3 regions of the Glutamicibacter sp. NPDC087344 genome follow, and region 2 is predicted to be linked to each of the others. Evidence: riboswitches for the same ligand, from Rfam matches in the RefSeq annotation. Region 2 holds a riboswitch; each other region holds the start of a gene.
What was found. Region 2 has a riboswitch for S-adenosylmethionine ahead of ACIOWL_RS17135 (O-acetylhomoserine aminocarboxypropyltransferase/cysteine synthase family protein). Riboswitches for the same ligand answer to the same signal wherever they lie in the genome.
Positions count from the first base shown of each region.

Region 1: another riboswitch for S-adenosylmethionine. It lies ahead of ACIOWL_RS18270 (hypothetical protein); the one in region 2 lies ahead of ACIOWL_RS17135 (O-acetylhomoserine aminocarboxypropyltransferase/cysteine synthase family protein).
Region 3: another riboswitch for S-adenosylmethionine. It lies ahead of ACIOWL_RS11685 (methionine ABC transporter ATP-binding protein); the one in region 2 lies ahead of ACIOWL_RS17135 (O-acetylhomoserine aminocarboxypropyltransferase/cysteine synthase family protein).

Region 1 covers NZ_JBIUXY010000012.1:55,609-58,878, forward strand. Annotated here, with positions in the region: gene kynU (kynureninase) at 1-233, shown strand, start outside; gene ACIOWL_RS18265 (amino acid permease) at 354-1,736, shown strand; gene ACIOWL_RS18270 (hypothetical protein) at 1,733-2,029, opposite strand; SAM riboswitch class IV at 2,049-2,195, opposite strand; gene ACIOWL_RS18275 (thymidine kinase) at 2,373-2,996, shown strand; gene ACIOWL_RS18280 (TetR/AcrR family transcriptional regulator) at 2,993-3,270, opposite strand, start outside.
Region 2 covers NZ_JBIUXY010000010.1:148,613-151,882, forward strand. Annotated here, with positions in the region: gene ACIOWL_RS17125 (putative oxygenase MesX) at 1-203, opposite strand, end outside; gene ACIOWL_RS17130 (LysR family transcriptional regulator) at 326-1,267, shown strand; SAM riboswitch class I at 1,493-1,583, shown strand; gene ACIOWL_RS17135 (O-acetylhomoserine aminocarboxypropyltransferase/cysteine synthase family protein) at 1,719-3,029, shown strand; gene ACIOWL_RS17140 (cystathionine gamma-synthase) at 3,026-3,270, shown strand, end outside.
Region 3 covers NZ_JBIUXY010000005.1:354,383-357,652, forward strand. Annotated here, with positions in the region: gene ACIOWL_RS11680 (methionine ABC transporter permease) at 1-288, opposite strand, end outside; gene ACIOWL_RS11685 (methionine ABC transporter ATP-binding protein) at 285-1,289, opposite strand; SAM riboswitch class I at 1,412-1,500, opposite strand; gene ACIOWL_RS11690 (WxL protein peptidoglycan domain-containing protein) at 1,759-2,787, opposite strand; gene ACIOWL_RS11695 (hypothetical protein) at 2,905-3,270, opposite strand, start outside.

The DNA of each region.
Region 1 (3,270 bases), on a different contig from region 2:
AGCGCGGAAGCCACGTGAGTTTCCGCCACAAACACGGTTACGAAATCATGGCCGCCCTGATTGCCCGGGGCGTGATCGGTGACTACCGCGAACCCGAGGTGCTGCGTTTTGGCATCACCCCGCTGTACATCTCGCGCACCGATATCTGGGATGCGGTGCAGATCCTGCGTGAGATTCTGCACACCAACGCCTGGCAACGCGAAGAGTACTCCCTGCGAAACGCCGTGACCTAGGCGCAATCTGCCAAACCCCGGATCTTCAACGGAAATCCGGGGTTTTGGCTCCCGAGTACGCTTAGTGGCGGCGTGTGTGCAGATTCCACGCGCCGCCTAGGCACGTCGTAGGGAGTAGCAGTGGCGCAACAGCCGGTTGGAACCGGGAGGCCAAGCACCGGCCTGAAGAAGTCGCTTTCTCCAGCGCAGATGGCCATGATCGCTTTGGGCAGCGCCATCGGCACCGGGCTCTTTGCCGGGAGCAAGCTTGCCATCGCGATGGCAGGTCCCTCGGTGATCCTCAGCTATGTGCTCGGCGGGGTGATTGCGCTGCTGGTCATGGGAGCGCTTGCCGAAATGACCGTCAAGCAACCGGTGGCTGGCTCATTCGGGGTGTATGCCGAAAAATATCTTGGCCGTTACGCCGGCTACCTGACCAAGTATATGTACTGGTCCGCATTGATTTTCGCGGTTGGCACGGAAGTCAGCGCCATCGGGGAGTACATGCAGTTCTGGTTCCCGCAGGTTCCCGGGCTGCTCTGGGTGCTGCTTTTTTCTGCCGCCCTGCTGGCGGTGAACTTTTCCAGCGTGAGGGTCTTCGGAACCACCGAGTACTGGTTCTCCGCGATCAAGGTGTTCGCGGTCATCGCGTTTATCATCATCGCCGCCTGGTTGGTTTTCCATGATCCGCACGACGGTTTCGGATTCGCCAACTACACCGTTGACTCGGGCTTTTTCGCTCATGGCCTTTCGAGGACCTGGAGCGCGGTGATCGTCGCGATCTTCTCCTACATGGGAATCGAAGCGATCTCCATTGCCGCCGCGGAGGCGCACAACCCTCAGCTCGCGGTACGCAAGGCGTTTAAAGTGTCGTTCCTGCGGTTGTTGCTGTTTTACGTTTTGACCATGGCTCTGATCCTGGCCATTGCCCCCACCAGCGAGCTGGTAGCCGGCGGGTCGCCCTTTGTGACCGTGATGAACCAGGTGGGTATTCCTTTCGCCGCATCGGTGCTGAATTTTGTGCTGATCATCGCCGCGTTATCCGCCATGAACGCCCAGCTGTACGCGGCGACCCGGATGCTGCATTCGCTGGCCGCGGCCGGACACGCACCGAAACTGGCCCAGCGCACCAGCCGCGCCGGCGCCCCGGTGCACGCAGTCTGGATGTCCGGCGGAGGAATCGCCGTGGCGGCCCTCGCCGTTGGCCTGGCGCCCGAAAGCGGGTTCGGGTTGATGATGTCCCTAGCCACCTTCGGCGCGCTGGCCACCTGGCTGATGATCCTGTTAACCCACGTCGAATTCCGCCGCCAGATCAGCGCTGAGCAGGGCACCTTGAACTTCAGGCTGCCGGGCTACCCGGCAGCCTCCGTCCTCGGCGCGGTATTGCTTGGCGGGCTGCTGCTCACTACGCTGTTTGTCCCGGAATTCAAGTTCACTCTGATTTTCGGGGTTCCGTTTGTGCTGGTCATGTCGGCGTTGTATTGGCTGGTTTTCGCCCGCCGGTCCGACGTGGGCCGGAATTAGGCGCGCAGCCGGAAAAATGAGCTTCCCACCAGCTGGTGGGAGCCCGGAATCAAGGCGATCTTCAGTCCGGGATTGAACTGCCCTTGAACCTGGATTCCCGAATCCACCGCGGAGCTCAACTTCAACGGGTCAACCGGTTCAAGAATCCATTCGCGCGGCCCGGCGCCGATATGAAGCAGCCCGGTTCCGCTGTCGAATTGCAGCCAGGCGCTGATCCAGTCGTTGGCGAAGCGGGGCAGCGGATTGATCAGGTTCGAGGTTTCGAGGGAACCTGCATATGTGGTGTTGTGCATGGGAACACACCTTTGCAACTTGTTGTCCTTGCCCGAAACACCTGGTGTGCCACGGGCCGCTTCGTCATCCGAGCCACCCGCCGTACAACTGTGTGGGGTTGGCGCCTGATCGGTCGGAGCCTTGCCAAGAACCCTTGTGGATTCCCAGCGATCAGATCTCGTGAAGCTGTCTTCATGGTATAAAACGATGCCGACAGGATGGAAGAGTTCTGCCCGCAAGGTGTATCGATGCTTCACAAAGATTCGCCGGGCGACACGGCACGTCATCTTCCACGGAGCCCGGAGGGCTAAAATCATAGGTGGCCTGCCGTTGGCAGGCCGAAGAATTTAGCGAGGGGCGAGCGTGGCCAAACTGTATTTCCGCTACGGGGCAATGAACTCGGGCAAGTCGACGAGTTTGCTGCAGGCCGCATTCAACTATGAGGAGCGCGGGCAACGGATCTTGTTGGCCAAACCCGGAGTGGATACCAAGGGGGACAGCTCGATTGTGTCCCGGCTCGGCCTGAGCCGAGCCGTGGACCTGATTGTGGGTCCCATGGATAACCTCCGTGAGCAGTTCGCCACGCTGGCCTCCGGCGATGACCCGCAGGCGCTGGTTCCGCACATTGACGCACCACCGGTGGCCTGCCTGCTGGTGGATGAAGCCCAGTTCTTGAGCCGTGAACAGGCTGATGACCTCTTGCGGATTGCGGTCCTTGATAACGTGCCGGTGCTTGCCTACGGTATCCGCACCGATTTCCGGACCCATGCGTTTCCGGGGTCGGCCCGGTTGATGGAGTTGGCTCACTCGCTGGAGGAGCTGAAAACCATCTGCCGGTGCGGGCGCAAGGCAATGTTTAATACCCGTCGCGTCGGGCAACAGGTGGTGTTTGACGGGAACCAGGTGGCAATCGACGGTGAAGACGTCTGGTACGAATCGTTGTGCGCCGCCTGTTATCTGGAACTATCCGGCGGAAAACTCGGTTAGCCTAAACGCTCAGCGGATTCCGGGAACAGCAGCCCGGCGACGGCCCGCTGCAGACCCCAATCGAACCCGTCGCTTTCCGATGAATTCACGTCCAGCTGGATCAGGTTCTGGCGGTAGGCCACCGAACCCAACACATGATTCAACAGCAACTGCTGGCCGAAGCGCGCCTGGTCTTCGCCCAGCCCGGCCTGCTGCAACAAGGCACGCAACTGCAGCACCGGCTCCAAGGATTCAACCTGCATGGCGCTGGCAACCTCAATCACCTCGGGGCTGT
Region 2 (3,270 bases):
TAGCGTTCACCCTTGGGATTGTCCCAGTGCGCCAAATCGTTAAAGCGTCGGTTGATCATCGTCAGGGCGTTGTGCAGGTTCTGCTGACGGTTCTCTCCGCGAGCCAAGTTGGCGAAGTTTGTGGTGATGCGCGAGTCCGTTGAGGGTGTGTAATTCTCGTCGAAGTCGGTGCTGGTAATGCTGAAAGTTAGCGCGTCTGCCATGGTGGCCAATCTGATGATTAAAGGCCTGGGCAGGCCGGGGGGAAGTCGATGCGTCAATCATGCAGTGCCAAAATGGATATCAGGTAACTCAATGTAACTATGGGTTGATATAGACTCAGCCTATGGTTCAAGGTGCAAGCGGTCTGACACTGCAGCAACTGCGTTATTTCATCGCGGTCGCAACGGAGGGTTCAATCTCCGCCGCGGCCGACCTTTTGTACGTCGCCCAGCCGAGTATGTCCGCGGCCATGAAAGAGCTTGAATCCCGCGTGGGACGTGCACTTTTGGTCCGTTCGGCCAGAGGCGTGACACTGACAATCGAGGGATCTGAATTCCTGGGTTACGCCAGACAGGTTCTGGAGCAGGTGGAGCTTCTGGAGCAGCGGTATCTGGATCGGCCCCCGTCCCGCCGACTGCTGGGGATCTCGACCCAGCATTATTCGTTTTCCGTGGATGCATTTGTCCGGATGGTCCAGGCAAGCGAGGCTGGAGAGTACGAATTTTCCTTGCGTGAGACCCGTACCGAGGAGATCATCGAGGACGTGCGCACCCTGCGCAGCGAGATCGGAATCCTCTACCTCAATGACTTCAATCGAAAAGTGATCGAGAAGCTGTTGCGTGAATCCCGGCTGGTATTTCATCCGCTGTTCCTGGCCGAACCGCACATCTTTATTTCGCGCAGCAACCCGCTCTCCGCAGCACAGCGCGTGACCCTTGCGGACCTTGAAGATCTGCCACGACTCACCTTTGACCAGGGGGCTAACAGCTCGTTCTACTTCGCCGAGGAAATCCTCTCCACGTTGTCCAGCAAACGGGCAATCCGGGTCTCCGACCGAGCAACCATCTTCAACCTGATGATCGGCCTTGGCGGCTACACGATCTCCACGGGTATCGTCAGCGACGAACTTGACCCGTCGATCGTCGCCATTCCGCTGGACGTTGAGGAACGCATCGAGATTGGCTGGATTGATCATGCCGCGATTCCGCTCACGGAGCAGGCACAGCGATACCTGGCCGAGGTCCGATCGGTGGTCTCAGATTTCGGTGTACAAGTTCTCGGCTGAAATTGACACATTGTGTCATCGAAAAAACCGGAAACGACACATAAAAAGCCTCAGATGCCTGAGATCTAGCGGTTTTTGGCTCATTCGACGCGTCACAGACGTGACGTAACACGGGTGTCATTACGCGGAAAATGCGACACATGACGGGTCGCGACGTTCTGTGAAGCACAGGCCTTGGTGCCGGTTGCGCCACCGGGAAGCTTTGGCGAACCATGGAAGAACAACACCCCATCAAGAGCGACCGAGAGATCTGGCTCGTCGACGTCGCAGCAACCAGCGGGAAACCGCAAGGTGCTAATGCCAGGAACGATGGAGCAGCTCCGAGCGCGTCTTTAGACGTTGCGCTGTGCCTCGTACCGTGATGGACAGGCCGTTTTGTTGGCCTTCCCTGGTACGCTGCACCGTGTTCGGTGCACTCTCTCGTGGATGAGACAACGAGAAGGAGCCAGCCATGGCGCAGCCAAACACCCAGCCGTCAACCGCGGCGATCCACGCCGGATACGCACCCAGCGGAGACTACCGCCCACTGACCGTGCCGCTGTATTCCTCTGCGGCTTTCGAATTTCCCTCTCATGCAGATGCGGTGGAGAAGTTCGCACTGCGCCAGGCCGGTTTCACCTATTCACGTACCGGAAACCCCACGGTTTCCGTTTTCGAGCAGCGTGCCGCGGCGTTGGAATCCGGGGCGTACGCTGTTGCCACGGCTACCGGCCAGGCGGCAGTGGCACTCGCGCTGCTGGCGCTAACCCAAGGCCCCAAACATATTCTGGCCTCCAACCAGCTCTATGGCGGAACCGTGGATTTGTTGACCGACTCCTTTAACGACTTCGGGATTCGGATCAGTTTTGTGGATCCCGATGATCCAGCTGCCTGGGAAGCGGCTATCGAAGAGGACACCCGCGCCTTTTTCCTGGAGTCGGTCACGAACCCGCTGTCCACCTTGCCGGATCTGCCGGTGTTAAGCGAGATCGCGCACCGGCACAATATCCCGGTGGTTGTGGACAATACGTTGGCCACCCCCGCAAACTTCAAGCCATTGCTGCACGGAGCAGACATCGTGGTGCACTCGGCAACCAAGGCCTTGGCCGGCCATGGCCAGGTTCTGGGCGGGGTGGTGATTGATGGGGGAACTTTTGATTTCTCGGATCAATTCCGTTGGGCGCAGATCGCGGCCCCAAGGGCCCGCTACGCCGGCACTTCGCTGCTTGAACGCTACGGCGCAGGTGCATACAGCATGCTGGTGCGTTCAAAGTTCTTGCATGATTTAGGTCCAACCCTGCCTGCGGCCAGCGCCCACGGCATCCTGACCGGTATTGAAACGCTGACCGTACGTACCGCCGCGGCGCAACAGAACCTGTTGTTGCTTGCCAACTTCCTCCAGGCTCATCCCGCGGTCGCCGCGGTGCATCACCCGAGCCGGCCAGGACACCGGCACCACGAGCGTGCCAAACGTTTTTTCCCAAGGGGAACTGGCAGCGTGCTGGCGGTGGAACTGCATGATGAACGGCTGGTCTCAGCATTCATCGACAGTCTGGAGGTGATTGTGCTGGCCGCCAATATTGGCGATACCCGCACCATGATCGCCCATCCGGCCACCATGACCCACTGTCGACTTTCCGCGGAACAGCTCGCCGAGGCCGGCCTTAACCGTGCGGTGTTGCGTTTGTCGGTGGGACTGGAAGATCCTGCAGATCTGATTCGAGATTTGGACCGCGCGCTGAGTGCAGCGCAGGCAACTACCCTTGAGGAGAGCTTCGCATGAGCGGCTTCAACACGCTGGCGGTGCACGCTGGCCAGGAAAAGGATCCGCACACCGGTGCGGTGATCCCGCCGATTTACCAGACCAGCACCTTTATCCAAGATGGCATCAACGTGTTGCGTGCCGGCCATGAATACTCCCGTGGCTCCAATCCAACCCGTAATGGGTTTGAAGCTCAGCTCACCGCATTGGAAGGCGGGGCAGCCGGTTTCTCTTTCGCCTCTGGTATCGCTGCGGAGGATGC
Region 3 (3,270 bases), on a different contig from region 2:
GATCCATTTGGTAAACGGGATGATGGCTGCCATCAGAACTAGGAAGGGCAGCGAACGTCCCATGTTCGCAATCCAGCTGAGAACTGCGTGCACCTTGGGTCGCGGGAACAGTCCGTGCCGGTCCGTGTTGTAGAGCGCAACACCCATCAGCCCACCGACGCTGATCACCAGGGCCATAACAATTCCCACCATGGCCCAGGTTTGACCGTAGGCCGGCAGGAGCAGGGCGAGTAGTTCATTCCACGGGGTATCCGTGCCAACTGCCGCGCTTTCGAATGGGAACCTCATACGGCAACCTCTTCACGTTCGTGTTCCTGGACCGTGGCCCGCAGACCCCATCCGGCCAGAATCTGGGTGACCTGCTCCGCTCCGGCGCCCTCGACCCCAATGCTGATACGTCCCAGCGTTCCGTCATGGTGCGCCTCGACTGAACCGCCAAGCAAGGCAACACGAATTCCGTGCTCAATACCCAGTCTGGAAATCCAAGCTGGATCAACACGGTCGTTGAGGTAGGCGACGGTCATTGAGTAGGCGAAGCCCTGCGGCAATTTTTCCGCACGCAACGGCAACAGTTTTGAACCGGTCTCGGAACCGGGGTTGGCAACCAGTTCGTGAAGCTGTCCGTACTCGGCGATGCGGCCGCCATCGAGTTGCGCAACGTTGTCCGCGACATGGCGGACAACGTCCATCTCATGGGTGATCAGGATGATTGCCAGACCGAGATCGGTACGCAACGAATCAAGCAGTTCAAGCACTTGTTGTGTTGATTCCGGGTCCAAACCAGAGGTCGATTCGTCGGACAGCAGCAACCGCGGCCGCAGTGCCAGCGCACGAGCAATTCCGACACGTTGCCGTTGGCCGCCAGAGAGCTGGCCGGGGTACGAATTTGCGCGGTCAAGCAGTCCAACACGATCCAGCAGTTCAGCTACTCGGTCGGTCATCTCACCGTGTACCACGCCGAGATTTCGCAGGGGAAGCGCAACGTTTTCTGCAACGGTCATCCGCCGCAGCAGGGCCGAGTTCTGGAAGATTGTCCCAATTGCGCGGCGCTCAGCGCGTAGGCTCTTGCCCGACAAGGACGTCAGGTTCTTGCCATCAATTAGAATCTGGCCGCTGCTTGGTTTCTCCAGCAGAGAGATGCAGTGCGAGAGTGTCGATTTCCCGGCGCCGGAGGGCCCGACGACGGCGGTAATGGAACCGGCGTCAACACTCAGATCGATACCCTTGAGAACTTCAACCCGCCCCTGGGCTGAGTCGTAGTGTTTATGGAGATCCCTGATCTCAATCATGAGATTTTCCCTCCGTGATAGTACGAGTACATGCTCTCCCCTGGTGATTACACCTAGAAGCTCTATCAACAAACTGAACTGTGCACGGACGAAGCCGCGCACGGGCCAGAGTCATTGTGAATGCTCCATCGGTCCTGGCCTTAGCACCGGCCCCGCGGGGTGGTTGCTGCGACGTCTTCGAGCCAGATCTCTCGGTCGCTCTGGATGGTGTGGTGTTCTGCTTTATCGCTTGAACTCTTCAAGTCTGTAACTTGCGTCTGATCAGTCGCAAGAGTTACGTAGTAACTTCGTCATGTTGCTACTTTGCAGACCTCTTTAGCCTGAAAATACGTAATACTTTCCGTCACGAAAGGACATGTGTCGTTAAAAGAAGCCGAGGGTACGGCTGTACTTGGCGACAAGCGTGAATATCGTCTAGGTCCTTAAATGTAGGAAGCCCCAGCGAATCGCTGGGGCTGATCATAAATTCCTACTCGCGGGAGGCAGAGGCGGTGGGTTTCGCGTCATCTGCTTCGTCGTCTTCGTCTTCGTAGACGTACTCGTATCTCCGACTTCGGACCACCGCGACAATTACGACCGCGATGATGATCAGCAGCAGGATTCCAACCCATCCGGCTGGGAAGGTCCAGAACGTGCCATTCACGACTACCGGCTCTCCGGGAACCGAATCAATGCCTTCCGGGGTCAGCGTGACTTCATACTGCTGCCAGATCAGTGGCCACAGCCCGGGAACTTGCGATGCGAGATCCACGGTGGCACCGGGAAGCATCTCTTCAAGCGCAATAGTTTGAGTACTGCTGCCCAAACCGAACAAGCCTGAAATCTTGACCGTGTAGTTCCCGCGCGCACGCAGGGTTCCGTCGTTGGTAACCTGAGCCGCAAAATCCGCCGAGACCGGCGCGAAAGGATTCCAGGCGATAGGTGCGCTGAGATCAACGTTATCCATGCCCAGGGCCATGGTTCCTTCGCCGCCAACACGCACCGCCAACTGTGTTGCCAGTCGCTGGTCAACGGCAACCGCGGCTCCCGAACTGGAGTCGATGTAGGAAGAAATCATGCCGCCAACGTAGTCACCGGGTTGCGCGTCCTCGGGAATGCTCAGCGTAAAATCGACTTCCGTTTCTTCACCGGCGGCCAGGGTAACGGTGGATTCATCCGCTTTCAGCCAAGCTCCGATGTTTTGCGATGGTTCCGAAGCTGGCAAGAGTTCGAGTGCACCATTGGCCGAGGTCTGTCCGTCGGCACCGTACACCGAGAGTTCCAACGGATTAACACCATAGTTGGTGATCTGAAAACTATCTTCGACGCTATCCCCCGGATCAAGCTCATAGGAAAAACTTGAACGATCCTCATCGCCGCCGGGGTTGATCCCCCACGAAATGTCATCGGCTTGGGCTGCCGGCACAGCAACGGTAGCCGTGGCAACAAGCGCAGCGCAGGCGGCGCCCATCATGAGCCGTGCGGCTTTAGAACGGGAGACTGGGCGGTTCGAAAACATGTTTTCCTTGCGGGGTAAAGCGGTGTGGTCGTCGCAGTCAAACTGTCAACGTGAAAGTGATACGGTGTCCGGCCAACCGTCGGTTGGCCGGACACCGCTAGGTACTACTGCCTGATGTTACTTCTGGATAGCGGTAACGGTCAGGGTCGAGGTGTAGTCACCGGCAGGAGCGTCGGTCGGTGCCAGCAGGTGCACACCGGTGTTCAGCTTTGCGGTGGAGGCGCCGGTAGCCGAAGCCATGGTCGAGGTTGCCGACAGGCCGTTGGTGCTACCTGGAACTACGTAAGCACCAAGGGTTACACCGGTACCAGTTGTTGTGCCGCTTGGTGCCCAACCCAGGCCGTTGCCACCGAAGGTATTAGCGCCGTCCTTGAAGTCGGTGGTCTTACCGGTAACGGTCCAACCCTTCGAGTTTTCACGGTTATCGCTCACAGTGATCTCTGGCAAGGTGCCGCTGGCAACAAAACCAATCGACTGCTGAGC